Regions from separate parts of the Pseudomonas sp. P9_2 genome, predicted to be linked through region 2. Evidence: predicted binding sites of a transcription regulator. Region 2 holds the regulator's gene; each other region holds the start of a gene.
The links. The regulator sigma-54, encoded in region 2, starts transcription at its own class of promoters, with help from an activator protein. The targets are predictions, from matches to a motif close to ANTGGCATNNANNTTGCTNT.

Region 1: the regulator sigma-54 is predicted to act here: its motif matches at 2,504-2,523, upstream of glnK (P-II family nitrogen regulator).
Region 3: the regulator sigma-54 is predicted to act here: its motif matches at 1,653-1,672, upstream of QMK52_RS14775 (CmpA/NrtA family ABC transporter substrate-binding protein).

Annotation. Positions count from the first base shown of each region.
Region 1 is NZ_CP125376.1:1,855,832-1,860,456, reverse strand. It holds gene QMK52_RS08105 (secondary thiamine-phosphate synthase enzyme YjbQ) at 1-375, opposite strand, end outside; gene QMK52_RS08100 (ammonium transporter) at 585-1,922, opposite strand; gene glnK (P-II family nitrogen regulator) at 1,957-2,295, opposite strand; gene QMK52_RS08090 (accessory factor UbiK family protein) at 2,718-2,981, shown strand; gene QMK52_RS08085 (YifB family Mg chelatase-like AAA ATPase) at 3,654-4,625, shown strand, end outside.
Region 2 is NZ_CP125376.1:621,559-626,231, reverse strand. It holds gene rapZ (RNase adapter RapZ) at 1-32, opposite strand, end outside; gene ptsN (PTS IIA-like nitrogen regulatory protein PtsN) at 35-499, opposite strand; gene hpf (ribosome hibernation-promoting factor, HPF/YfiA family) at 509-814, opposite strand; gene QMK52_RS02685 (RNA polymerase factor sigma-54) at 890-2,383, opposite strand; gene lptB (LPS export ABC transporter ATP-binding protein) at 2,567-3,292, opposite strand; gene lptA (lipopolysaccharide transport periplasmic protein LptA) at 3,292-3,825, opposite strand; gene lptC (LPS export ABC transporter periplasmic protein LptC) at 3,812-4,384, opposite strand; gene QMK52_RS02665 (KdsC family phosphatase) at 4,393-4,673, opposite strand, start outside.
Region 3 is NZ_CP125376.1:3,299,419-3,304,043, forward strand. It holds gene QMK52_RS14770 (ANTAR domain-containing response regulator) at 1-315, opposite strand, end outside; gene QMK52_RS14775 (CmpA/NrtA family ABC transporter substrate-binding protein) at 329-1,528, opposite strand; gene QMK52_RS14780 (secretin N-terminal domain-containing protein) at 1,775-2,686, shown strand; gene QMK52_RS14785 (FliM/FliN family flagellar motor switch protein) at 2,702-2,917, shown strand; gene QMK52_RS14790 (winged helix-turn-helix domain-containing protein) at 3,083-3,466, shown strand; gene QMK52_RS14795 (transglycosylase SLT domain-containing protein) at 3,459-3,920, shown strand; gene QMK52_RS14800 (quinone-dependent dihydroorotate dehydrogenase) at 4,001-4,625, shown strand, end outside.

The DNA of each region.
Region 1 (4,625 bases), 1.2 Mb from region 2:
ATCACGGTGCTCGCCCAGATAAACACCTTGCCAGGTCCCCATCGCCAAGCGGCCGGCCTTGACCGGCAAACTCAGCTGGCAGCCCAGCAGACTGGCCTTGAAGTGCGCCGGCAGATCATCCGGACCTTCGTCATTATGTTCAAAACCTGCGCGGCCCTGTGGCACCAGCAGGTTGAAAAAACGCTCGAAGTCACGGCGAACCGCCGGGTCGGCATTCTCGTTGACGGTCAAAGAGGCCGAGGTATGCTGCAGCCACAGATGCAACAGGCCCACACGGCACGCCTTCAATTCAGGCAAGCCGGCAAGCAACTCGTCCGTTACCAGATGAAAGCCCCGGGGCTTGGCCCGCAGGGTAATCAGGGTCTGTTGCCACATACAGTTCTCCGCCCATCGGCGCGCATTCTAGCGCGCTCTGGGAAAAAACAAAGTGCCGAATACGCCTTCATGCCTGTAAGACATTTGCACTCTGAAAAGTGCCGTGTGGATCCCATCACAAAGTTGATAAAAAACCCATACACCTTTAGCCAAAGACAAACACCAGACAAAAAAATGCCCGGCAAGCCGGGCATGTTTTTTTCGCGTACTTACAAGTTGTAGCCGCGTTCGTTGTGTTGCGCCAGATCGAGGCCAACCGCCTCTTCTTCCTCAGTGACACGCAGGCCCATGACCATGTCCAGCACCTTGAGGATGACGTAGGTCACGATCGCCGTGTAGATCACGGTGAAGCCTACGCCTTTGCACTGGATCCAGACTTGGGCCGCGATATCGGTCACAGTGCCGAAGCCACCCAGTGCCGGGGCAGCGAACACACCGGTGAGGATCGCACCGACGATACCGCCGATACCGTGCACGCCGAAGGCGTCCAGGGAGTCGTCGTAGCCCAGCTTGCGCTTGAGGCTGGTGGCGCAGAAGAAGCACACCACACCGGCGACCAGGCCGATCACCAGGGCACCCATCGGGCCCACGGTGCCAGCGGCTGGCGTCACGGCGACCAGGCCGGCCACCACACCTGAGGCAATGCCCAGTGCACTTGGCTTGCCGTGAGTGATCCACTCGGCGAACATCCAGCCCAGCGCCGCAGCAGCCGTGGCAATCTGGGTGACCAGCATCGCCATGCCCGCCGTGCCGTTGGCCGCCGCAGCGGAGCCGGCGTTGAAGCCAAACCAGCCGATCCACAGCATGGCCGCGCCGATCAAGGTATAACCCAGGTTGTGCGGAGCCATCGGTGTGGTCGGGAAGCCTTTACGCTTGCCGAGCACGATGCACGCCACCAGGCCAGCCACACCCGCGTTGATGTGCACGACGGTGCCGCCGGCGAAGTCCAGCACGCCCCAGTCCCACATCAGGCCACCGTTGCCGCTCCAGACCATGTGCGCGATCGGCGCGTAGACCAGGGTGAACCAGATAGCCATGAAGATCAGCATCGCGGAGAACTTCATGCGCTCTGCGAAAGCACCGACGATCAGCGCCGGGGTGATGATGGCGAAGGTCATCTGGAAGGTGATGAACACGGCTTCCGGAAACAGCGCCGCAGGCCCGGTGATGCTGGCCGGGGTGACACCCGCCAGGAACGCCTTGCCCAGGCCGCCGAAGAAGGAGTTGAAGTTGACCACACCCTGTTCCATACCGGTGGTATCAAACGCGATGCTGTAGCCGTAGACGACCCACAGGATGCTGATCAGGCCGGTGATGGCAAAGCACTGCATCATCACCGACAGAATATTCTTGGAGCGGACCATGCCGCCGTAGAACAGCGCCAGGCCAGGGATGGTCATGAACAGCACCAAAGCGGTGGCGGTCAGCATCCAGGCGGTGTCGCCGGAGTTGAGGACTGGAGCAGCCACTTCGTCTGCCGCCATGGCCAGGCTTGGCATTACGATGGACAACAGGGCTCCGAGCCCTGCGAATTTACGCAGAGTCATAGTGTTTTCTCCTGGGGCGTTGGGGTTTGGCGGCTTAGATTGCGTCGGTATCGGTTTCGCCGGTACGGATGCGAATAGCCTGTTCCAGATTGACCACGAAGATCTTGCCGTCACCGATCTTGCCGGTGTTGGCCGCCTTGGTTATCGCCTCGATAACCCGCTCAAGATCCTTGTCGTCAATGGCGACATCAATCTTCACCTTCGGCAGGAAATCGACTACGTATTCCGCGCCACGATACAGCTCGGTATGACCCTTCTGCCGACCGAAGCCCTTGACCTCAGTAACGGTAATGCCCTGCACGCCGATCTCGGACAGTGACTCGCGTACATCGTCCAACTTGAACGGCTTGATGATGGCAGTGACTAGCTTCATGAAAACTCTCTCCCGAATTGGTGGACTTGCCCCAGGAAAACAAACCCGTCTCAAGTCTAAGCGCAGTGCCTGGCTTTGTAACGCATCGTCGCCTCGGCATTTGCCGTTGCGACGCCAGCGATCCACTGGTGACGAAACCTGTACCCCTGATCCGTCGGCGCACTGCATTCGTCACAGCGACTGCATCAGTGCATGGGTCATGATCGTCTAAGCAGAAACCTTGCCAGCTCCGTAAAAATCACTGAAATCAGTCCCTTGCTCACTCGTGCCCACCCACGGGGCGTACGTGCAGCCGCAATGCGCATCAAAACGGTGCGCAGCCGCCCGCTTTGATGCGCGAAAACCGTGCGCAACGCAGCATGAAAAAGACTATAGACGCTGCGTGATACACTGCCGGCCAACTGTTTTCCGGAATATTTCCCATGCTCGCGCCCAAAGACCTCCTCGACGCCCTGAGCGGCCACGCCTCTCGCCTGTTCAGCGGCGACACCCCGCTGCCCCGCAATGAAATCGAAAGCCAGTTCAAGGCATTGCTGCAAAGTGGCTTCAGCAAGCTCGACCTGGTCAGCCGGGAAGAGTTTGACAGCCAGATGGTCGTACTGGCCCGCACGCGTGCGCGGTTGGAGAGCCTGGAGGCGAAGGTGGCTGAGCTTGAAGCGCGGTTGGCGCCATCCTCTGCTGAATAAACACGGTTAGTGTGGGAGCTGGCTTGCCTGCGATGGCCATGGGTATCTACACAACTTTGGTACGCTGCTGCTCCTCTGCAAGGGAGCTTGCTGCCTGTCAGCTTATAGCTATCTAACTGATGCACCGCGATCCAAATGTGGGAGGGGCGGTGCGACGATTCGACTTGCCCCCGATGGCGGCCTCAGGGCCGACCAAGACGCTGGATCAGACTGAGTACATATCCGTTTTTTGGGTAACGGCCACTGTTGGTTCCGCTTTTACAGCGGGTCACTTTTGAAAAGAGCCGGAATGCCGGCCCAGCCAAAAGTAACCAAAAGGCTCTTGCCCCACCACTCGGCACCTCGCTTAGGCTCGGTGTGCCCGTAATCCGACAGTGATTTGGGGGGCCGCCTGAGATCAAAAGCAGATCAAGATCAAGATCAAGAGCGGCTCGCTTCGCATCGTGGTTACCATTGGCGACTACAAAGTTGTGTAGATATCTATGCTGCGATGGCGGTGCATCAGCGGATGATTCTTTGCTGACATACCGCTATCGCAGGCAAGCCAGCTCCCACATTTGTTTTGCATTGCCGCCCGGATACGTTCTGTAAAACCTCCCTCCCTCGCTGGACGCCCCCCTCGTCTACCCTTGAAAAACCCGCAGGAAGCGGCCCCCCATTCAAGGAACGAGCATGTCCCTCGCTATCGTGCACAGCCGCGCCCAGGTCGGCGTCGAAGCCCCCGCCGTCACCGTTGAAGTGCATATGGCCAATGGCTTGCCATCGCTGACGCTGGTGGGCCTGCCGGAAACTGCAGTAAAGGAAAGCAAGGACCGCGTTCGCAGCGCCATTCTCAACTCGGCGCTGCAATACCCGGCCCGGCGCATCACCCTCAATCTCGCGCCCGCCGACCTACCCAAGGACGGCGGGCGCTTTGATCTGGCGATTGCCCTGGGGATCCTGGCGGCCAGTGTGCAAGTGCCGGCCTTGATGCTTGATGACGTGGAGTGCCTTGGTGAGTTGGCGTTATCGGGCGAGGTACGGGCGGTGAAGGGTGTGTTGCCGGCCGCGCTTGCGGCGCGCAAGGCCGGGCGCACCGTGATAGTGCCCAGGGCCAATGCCGAGGAAGCCTGCCTGGCGTCGGGGCTCAAAGTGATTGCGGTGGACCACCTGCTGCAAGTGGTGGCGCACCTTAATGGGCATGTGCCGATTGAGCCCTACAGGTCCGACGGCTTGCTGTACTTGAACAAGCCTTACCCGGACCTGAGTGAAGTGCAGGGCCAACTGGCAGCCAAGCGTGCCTTGCTGATTGCGGCGGCCGGCGCACATAACCTGCTGTTCAGCGGACCACCCGGTACCGGCAAGACCCTGTTGGCCAGCCGCCTGCCGGGCTTGCTGCCACCGCTGAGCGAGCAGGAGGCGCTGGAAGTGGCCGCGATCCAATCCGTGGTCAGCCTGACCCCCCTTAGCCATTGGCCTAATCGCCCGTTTCGCCAGCCGCACCACTCGGCATCCGGCCCGGCGCTGGTGGGTGGCGGCTCGAAGCCGCAGCCGGGGGAAATCACCCTGGCCCATCACGGCGTGCTGTTTCTGGATGAGCTGCCGGAATTTGATCGCAAGGTACTGGAGGTGCTGCGCGAGCCATTGGAGTCGGGGCATATCGTG
Region 2 (4,673 bases):
CCGGAGCGGCCGCTGACGATGATCAAACGCATGATTACTGCCCGTTTTGTTCATCCAGGACGACCTGATACAGCGCCTCGTTGCTTTTGGCACTGCGCAACTTGTCACGTACTTCCTTGCGGTCGAGCATACTGGCTATCTGCCGGAGCAGTTCCAGATGCGCATCTGTGGCGGCTTGCGGGACCAGCAGCACGAATAGCAGGTCAACCGGAGCACCGTCGATGGCGTCGAAGTCGATGGGTTTTTCCAGGTGCAGCAAGGCGCTGACCGGGGTCTCGCAGCCTTCGAGACGGCAGTGAGGAATAGCGATGCCGTTGCCAAAACCGGTGGAGCCGAGTTTTTCACGGGCAATCAGAGCCTCGAAAACATCTTGCATCTCCAGCTCAGGCACTTGGCTGCTGATCAGGTTGGCAATTTGTTCCAGGGCGCGCTTTTTACTGCCGCCCGGCACGTTCACAAGGGAACGGCCGGGGGTCAGGATGGTTTGAAGTTGGATCATGGGGGAGGGTTAACGACCTGTACCTTGCATCAGGTGCAGATTCTTTTCCTTATGCTTTATGAGTTGGCGGTCGAGCTTGTCGTAGAGCGAGTCAATCGCCGCGTACATGTCTTCATGTTCTGCATTGGCAACGAGCTTGGCATTCGGTACGTGCAGGGTGGCCTCGATTTTCTGCTTGAGCTTATCGACCTCCATGATGACCTGCACGTTGGTGATCTTGTCAAAATGCCCCGCAAGCTTGTTCAGCTTGCTCTCGGTGTATTCACGCAGGGGCTTGGTGACTTCCAGCTGGTGTCCACTGATGTTGACTTGCATACAGCTTCTCCTTCGTTGCCAGTGCATAAAGCGGTGGGCAGGAATACCCACCACTGGAACGCTGTGGCCCGCCCGTCACATCAACCGCTTACGCTCGCTGGAAGGCGCGATCCCAAGGGACTCGCGGTACTTGGCGACGGTTCGACGGGCGACCTGAATGCCTTGTGCCTCCAGTAAACCAGCGATCTTGCTGTCACTCAACGGCTTTTTCTGATTTTCCGCGGCAACCAGTTTTTTGATGATCGCGCGGATCGCCGTGGACGAGCATTCGCCGCCTTCGGAGGTGCTGACGTGACTGGAGAAAAAGTATTTCAGCTCATAAATACCACGGGGGGTATGCATGAATTTTTGCGTGGTTACCCGGGAAATTGTCGATTCATGCATGCCTACCGCTTCGGCGATATCGTGCAGCACCAGCGGCTTCATGGCTTCGTCGCCGTATTCCAGGAACCCGCGCTGGTGCTCGACGATCTGGGTGGCGACTTTCATCAGGGTTTCGTTGCGGCTTTGCAGGCTTTTGATGAACCACCGCGCTTCCTGCAACTGGTTGCGCATGAAGGTATTGTCGGCGCTGGTATCGGCGCGGCGCACAAAACCTGCGTATTGCGGGTTGACCCGCAGGCGTGGCACCGATTCCTGGTTCAACTCCACCAGCCAGCGCTCGTTGTCCTTGCGCACGATCACGTCGGGAACCACGTATTCGGCTTCGCTGGATTCAATCTGCGAACCGGGGCGCGGGTTGAGGCTTTGCACCAGCTCGATGACCTGGCGCAAGTCGTCTTCCTTGAGCTTCATGCGGCGCATCAACTGGCTGTAGTCGCGGCTACCCAGCAGATCGATGTAGTCGCTGACCAGGCGCTGGGCCTCGGCGAGCCATGGCGTCTTGGCAGGCAACTGGCGCAGTTGCAGCAGCAGGCACTCGCTGAGCGTGCGGGCGCCGATGCCGGCGGGCTCGAATTGCTGGATGCGGTGCAGGACGGCTTCGATTTCGTCCAGCTCGATGTCCAGTTCCGGGTCGAAGGCTTCGAGGATCTCGTCGAGGGTTTCGTCCAGGTAACCCTGGTTATTGATGCAATCGATGAGGGTAACCGCGATCAGGCGATCAGTGTCCGACATCGGCGCCAGGTTGAGTTGCCACAGCAAGTGGCTCTGCAGGCTCTCGCCAGCCGAGGTGCGGGTGGTGAAGTCCCACTCGTCATCATCATTGCTCGGCAGGCTGCTGGCGCTGGTCTGGTACACGTCTTCCCATGCGGTATCCACGGGAAGCTCGTTGGGAATGCGTTCGTTCCATTCGCCTTCTTCCAGGTTGTCCACCGTAGGGGCGGTTTCCTGGTAGGAGGGTTCCTGCACGTCGGGATTGGGTTTTTGCTCGATGTTGTCGGCCAGTGGGTCGGCATTGTCGAAGTCGTCGCCTTCTTCCTGGCGTTCGAGCATCGGATTGGACTCCAGGGCCTCCTGGATTTCCTGCTGCAGGTCCAGGGTCGACAATTGGAGCAGGCGGATGGCCTGTTGCAGCTGCGGTGTCATCGTCAGCTGCTGGCCCATTCTCAGGACTAGCGATGGTTTCATGGCAGGGGCTTAACACCTTATTCGCCGGCGCAATGCGCCATCCACGACAGGGCGCGTGAGCGCCAACATAAGCAAATTATATGCCTGATATCAGGGCCTTTGCCTAGAGCGCGGTAACAATAAAAAAACCAAGGTTTCTATTGACTCCTGCGCGCTCCGGCGAAAGGCGCGATACCACTCCGTCTACAGGCGGAACTCGTGACCCAGGTAAACTTCCTTGACCAGTTCATTGGCCAGGATGGTCTCGGCGTCGCCTTCAGCAATCAACTGACCATCGTTGACGATATAGGCGGTTTCACAGATATCCAGCGTCTCACGGACGTTGTGGTCGGTGATCAGCACGCCAATACCCTTGGCCTTGAGGTGGTGAATGATCTGCTTGATATCGCCGACCGAAATCGGGTCAACGCCGGCAAACGGCTCATCCAGCAGGATGAACTTCGGTGCGGTGGCCAGGGCGCGGGCGATTTCCACGCGGCGGCGCTCACCACCGGACAGGCTCATGCCGAGGTTGTCGCGAATATGGTTGATGTGGAACTCCTGCAACAGGCTTTCCAGCTCTTTGCGGCGGCCGTCGCGGTCGAGTTCCTTGCGGGTCTCGAGGATCGCCATGATGTTGTCGGCTACCGACAGTTTACGGAAGATCGACGCTTCCTGGGGAAGATAGCCGATACCGGCGCGTGCACGACCGTGCATGGGCTGGTGGCTGACGTCCAGGTCGTCGATCAATACGCGACCCTGATCCGCCTGGACCAGCCCGACGATCATATAGAAGCAGGTGGTCTTGCCGGCACCGTTGGGGCCGAGCAAACCGACGATCTGGCCGCTGTCGATCGACAGGCTGACATCACGTACCACCTGGCGGCTTTTATAGGCCTTGGCCAGATGCTGGGCTTTCAGGGTTGCCATTACTCGGCCTTCTTCTTCGGCTGGATAACCATGTCGATACGTGGACGAGGTGCGGTGACCTTGTTGCCATTGGCGCGACCGGCCTGAGCGACCTGGGTCTTGGTGTTGTAGACGATTTTCTCGCCTTCAGTCGAGTTGCCGTCGGCGCTGAGCACTTTGGCCTGGTCGATCAGGACGATGCGATTCTGCAGGGCATGATACTGAATGGTCTTGCCATAGCCCTTCATCGGGCCTGGATCTTCTGCCTTTTGCTTCTGTTCGAAGTAAGCCAGGTTGCCCACTGAGGTCACGACATCGATATCGCCGGCCTGGGTACGCGTCAAGGTCACCGTATTGCCGGTGATCTTCATCGAACCCTGGGTGATGATGACGCCGCCGGTGTAGGTGGCAACACCTTGCTTGTCATCGAGCTGCGCATCGTCAGCCGAGATGTGGATCGGTTGCTGGCTATCGTTCGGCAGAGCCCAGGCGCTCACGCTTCCCAGTGCTGCGCCCAGACCGAGCAAAATAGGGAGGGTTTTAACGAGCCTCATACTGTCCTCTTACGTTCGATAGCAGGTGTATCCTGCTTTCTTTCAAATACGCTTTCATTCCCTTGCCAGTCGATACACCGCCAGCGCCGTCGATTCTAACGTCTTGCTCGGTCTGCGCATATTGCTTCTGTGGGAATACCGTCATGCGACTGCTGGTAATGATGGTGTCGCGGTTCTGCGCGTCTGTACGTGCGACGCGGACCGAGTCGATCAGTTCAACTTCGGTGCCGTCCGGGTTGACCTCGCCACGTTTGCTGGTGACATGCCACGGGAATTCGGTGCCGCGATACAGGTTCAGGTCCGGATTGGTCAGCAGGCTGACTTCAGAGGATTTCAAGTGCTCGACCTTGTCCGACGTCATTTCATACTGCACCTTGCCGTCTGGCAGGAACTGAATGCTGTAGGCGTTGGTGGCGTAATAGTCGATAACACCTTCGTCAACCTGCGCAACAGGCTTGTCGAGAAAGCGCTCCGGGCTGATATTCCAGTAGCCCACCGCCAGGAACAGCGCGGCAATGACCCCGAATAGCAGGAAGTTGCGAATCTTTTTGCTCAGCATATAACGCTCTATAGGTAGGCGGCGTGGGCCGCTTCAAGGCTGCCCTGGGCACGCAGGATCAACTCGCAGAACTCGCGGGCAGCACCTTCGCCGCCACGGGCGGTGGTGATGCCATGGGCGTGTTCGCGCACAAACGCCGCGGCATTCGCGACCGCCATGCCCAGGCCCACCCGGCGAATCACCGGCAGGTCGGGCAGGTCGTCACCCAGATAGGCGACTTGTTCATAGCTTAGGTTGAGTTGGCCAAGAAGCTCGTCCAGCACCACCAGTTTATCCTCGCGGCCCTGAT
Region 3 (4,625 bases), 2.7 Mb from region 2:
CTGAATGCCTTCGACGATATAGGCACTGACGCCGGACTTGATTGCCTGGCGCATCACATTCGGGTCATGCTCATCGGTAAACATCACGATAGGCCGGGGCTGGTCGCGGCTGACCAGCACCACTTGCTCCATCACATCGCGGCCGGGTGACTCGGTATCGATCAGGATCACGTCCGGGCGCACCGTTTCGACGCGTGCGGGCAGGTCGATGGTCAGGCCGGATTCATCGATCACCTCGAAACCGGCTTCGGTCAGCGCGGCCTTGAGGCGCCCGACCTTGCGCGGGGTGTCATTGATCAACAGGATTCGTAGCATCATTGAGCTCCTGTCAGCGCAGCGCTTGACGGTGGTTGTCATCGCCCAGGGCATTGAGGCGGAAGCTGCGGGCGTAACCGGCGGGGTCGGAGCCGTCCCAGATTTTGCCGTCGATCAATTGGCTGCTGCGCATCGGCGCGTCGCCAACGCTGAGGCCCAGCGCATCGGCGGCCTGGCGATACAGCGCCAATTGCTGGACCTGGCAGGCGACGCCGAGGTAGTCAGGGTCTTCACGCAACAAACCCCAACGCCGGAACTGGGTCATGAACCACATGCCGTCGCTGAGGTAGGGCAAATTCACCTCGCCACCGGCGAAAAAGCGCAATGCATGAGGATCCTGCCACTGGTTACCCAAGCCGTCGTCGTAATGACCCAGCAGGCGCGGCTCGATGCAGTCCAACGGGGCGTCGAGGTAGTCGCGAGCGCTGAGCAACTGCGCGGTGGAACGGCGGTTTTCAGTGCTCTGTTCGATAAACCGGCTGGCTTCGAGAATCGCCATGACCAGTATACGGGCGGTATTGGGGTATGCGTCGACGAACGCCTGGGTGCAGCCCAGGACCTTTTCCGGATGATTGGGCCAGATCGCCTGGGTGGTCGCCAAGGTAAAGCCTTGATGATGTTGCACTGCACTGGCACTCCAAGGCTCGCCGACACAAAAACCATCGATGCGTCCGGCCTGCAGGTGCGCCACCATTTGCGGCGGCGGCACCACCACGCTGTTCACATCCTGCAATGGATGAATGCCTTGGCTCGCCAGCCAGTAATACAACCACATGGCATGGGTGCCCGTGGGAAATGTCTGGGCGAAGGTCAGTTTTGTCCGGCTTTGGTGCACGTGGCGTTCCAGCGCCTCAGGAGTGACCACTCCCTGGTGTTGCAGGCCGTGGGACAGGTTGATGCTCTGGCCGTTCTGGTTGAGGCCCATCAGTACGGCCATGTCGGTAGGCGCAACGCCGCCGATGCCCAGATGCACGGCATAGATCAGCCCGTACAGCCCGTGGGCGGCGTCCAGCTCGCCACTGACCAGCTTGTCCCGCAGGTTGGCCCAGGATGATTGGCGCTTGAGGTTCAGTGTGAGGCCGTAGGGCTGGGCGAAGCCCTGGGTGGCCGCGACCACCAGCGAAGCGCAATCGGTCAGGGCCATGAACCCCAGGTCAAGGCTGCTCTTTTCCGGGGCATCGCTGCCGTTTACCCATGCCAGCGGATCGTTCATCAATACCTGCCTTTTCTGAAAAAAAAGCGTCGTTTCCCGGCTTGGCGTGACAGGCCATTGCGGGGTAACGACGCCTTTGTCCGTAGGCCCGCGCCGCCTTTGGTGCGGGCCAGATACAAAGTGCAAAGCAAGGCACATGCCACGGGGGCGTGGTGCAGTCTGCCGTCAACTTTCCATCATGATTGAACCTCTTGCGCCTCGCAGTATGGCCGCTTCTTCAGGCCAGATCGCCCAGGAATACCCACGGTGCACACTGATTCCCCGAACCCCATGAACTGCCGCTGGCTGCACTGCGGGTTACTGTGTGCCGCCCTGTTGCTGGGCAGCCCCGCAGCCTGGGGCCAGGCGTACCAGGCGCAGGATGAAGCTCTGGATACTTTCTTTACCGCGCTCTCGGGGCCATTGGGCCTGCCTGTGGTCACCAGCCGTGCGGTGGCGCGCAGGCGCATCAGCGGAACCTTCGACTTTGCAGCGCCGCAACGGGTCCTGGAAACCCTCGCTGAGCAGCAAGACCTGATCTGGCACCGCAGCGGGCAAGTGGTGCATCTCTACACCGCCGATGAGGTGCGTAGTTCTGCGGTAGTGCTGCGGCATATCTCGGTCAATCGGCTGCGCGGCATCATGCGGCGTGCGGGGCTGGATGAGCCGCGCTACCCATTGCGTGAGAGCGGGGCACGTACGTTCTACGTTTACGGGCCACCGAGCTATGTCGATCATGTCTTGCGGCTGGCCAGCCTGATGGACCAGCCACGCCGCAAGCAGCCCGAAGGCGCAACGGCATTCGGCGTTGTCCAGGTGATCAATGCAGCTGTTCAGGACCGCGAGCAAGGAGCGGGTGCCAATAAGGTCCGCGTACCGGGTATGGCTTCCATGATCGAAGCCCGGCTATCCCCTGAGCAGAAAGGCCAATTGGCAGACGGTAGCCTGGTGTTGGTGGCCTATTCGGATACCAACAGTTTGTTGATCAAGGGCCAGCCTGCTCAGGTGACTCTTATCGAAAAGCTGGTGGCGCAGCTGGATAGAGCCACGGTCCAGGATGACGTTTCGTCAGGCCCTGAGCCATTACCGCCACCTCTCGCGCCTGCGCAATTGAGCACAGCACAACATGAGCGTGTGCAGCGTGCGTTCCTGCGCACGGATCGTGAGTTTTCCCCATGAAAAAGGCGTTTGTCCATGCACCTGGAAATACTGCTGCAGGAGCAATTGATCAGCCGCAAGCGTTTGGCTGCGTTCGCACCGGGGAAGGTGCTGCCTCTGGATCCAGGGGCGACTCGATGTGTGGAGGTACGGGTCAATGGGCAACTGATGGCGTTGGGTGAGCTGGTGCAGCTGGAGGATCGGCTGGGGGTTGAGTTGCAGGAGACGTATCAGGAATGGCTACCCCAATAAATGCGTCAGGAGAATTGTCTGACCGAAAGTTTCCAAAAAAGGGCGTCCGAATGGGCTTTGTCCTAGCGCGAGCCGTAAGCCGGTTTTTTATAGTCGTGACATTGGCAGGTGTGCCGGTACGGAAACTAAGGATGTGAATGTCAGTAGTCCAAAGCAGAGGTACGTATGGCCGTCGTGATTGATGAATCGACGGCCTCCCTGGTCTTCGCTCGCTGGACCTTGCATGGCGATGGCCGGTTGACGGACGGCGATGCGGATATTCAGTTGCCGCCCAAGGAGTGGCATGTGCTGCGACTGTTGCTGGCCTCCGGTGGCACGCTGATGACCAAGGATCGCCTGCTGGAGCTGGCCTGGCCCCGAGGAGAGGTGGCCGATGAGTCACTCACGCGCTGTATCTATTCCCTGCGCAAACATTTGAGCGCCGACAAAGGGTTTATCAAGACGATTTATGGCAAGGGGTATCGCTTTACGTGCCCGGTGCGGGTAGGGGAAGCACCACGGGGTGTCGTGCATGTGTGCTCTGTGTGTGGCCAGGCCAGCAATGCTTAAGGTTTGGAGCGTGGTACTGCTGCTCGGTGGGCTGATGGGCAGTCACCAGGCACTGGCCTATTGCTGGGACGAGGCGGCCAGCCGGTACGATCTCGAACCGGAACTGTTGCAGGCTATCGCTGATGTCGAATCGGGTTCGCGCGCGCAGGCGATCAACTACGCCAACCGCAATGGCACGCGTGATATCGGCTTGATGCAGATCAACAGCATCCACCTGCCGCGTTTGCTCAAACAGGGCATTACCGAGGAGCGGTTGTTGAGCGAACCTTGTTTGTCGGTGCAAGTCGGTGCCTCGATTCTGGCCGAGTTTATTCAGCGTTTCGGCTACAACTGGATGGCGGTGGGTTCCTACAATGTTGGGCCGGGCCCTGGCTCGCAGCGTGAGGCGTTGCGCCAGCGCTACGCCGAAAGGATCTGGGTGCGTTATCAGGCGTTGATTGCTCAGCGCCGATGAGCGCAGCACGCCTCGCATGAGGCGCGCCACCCCGGCTATAATCGCGGCACCTTTTGCCGCCATCCGAGTCTAGCCCGCCCATGTATACCTTGGCCCGCCAGCTGTTGTTCAAACTCTCCCCGGAAACCTCCCACGATCTGTCCCTGGACTTGATCGGTGCCGGTGGCCGCCTGGGGCTCAATGGCCTGGTATGCAAGGCTGCGGCGAAAGTGCCGGTGTCGGTGATGGGCCTGGATTTTCCCAATCCGGTCGGCCTGGCAGCCGGCCTGGACAAAAACGGCGCGGCCATCGACGGGTTTGCACAGTTGGGGTTCGGCTTCGTTGAAATCGGCACCGTGACGCCACGGCCACAGCCGGGAAATCCCAAGCCACGCATTTTCCGCCTGCCGGACGCAGAGGCGATCATCAATCGCATGGGTTTCAACAACCTCGGCGTCGATCACCTGTTATCGCGGGTTCAAGCGGCAAAATACACAGGCATCCTCGGGATCAATATCGGCAAGAACTTTGACACGCCGGTAGAGCGTGCAGTGGACGATTACCTGATCTGCCTGGACAAGGTTTACGCCCACGCCAGCTACGTCACCGTCAACGTCAGCTCGCCCAATACCCCGGGCCTGCGTAGCCTGCAGTTCGGTGACTCCCTCAAACAACTGCTCGAAGCCTTGCGCCAGCGTCAGGAAGACTTGGCCGTGCGTCATGGCA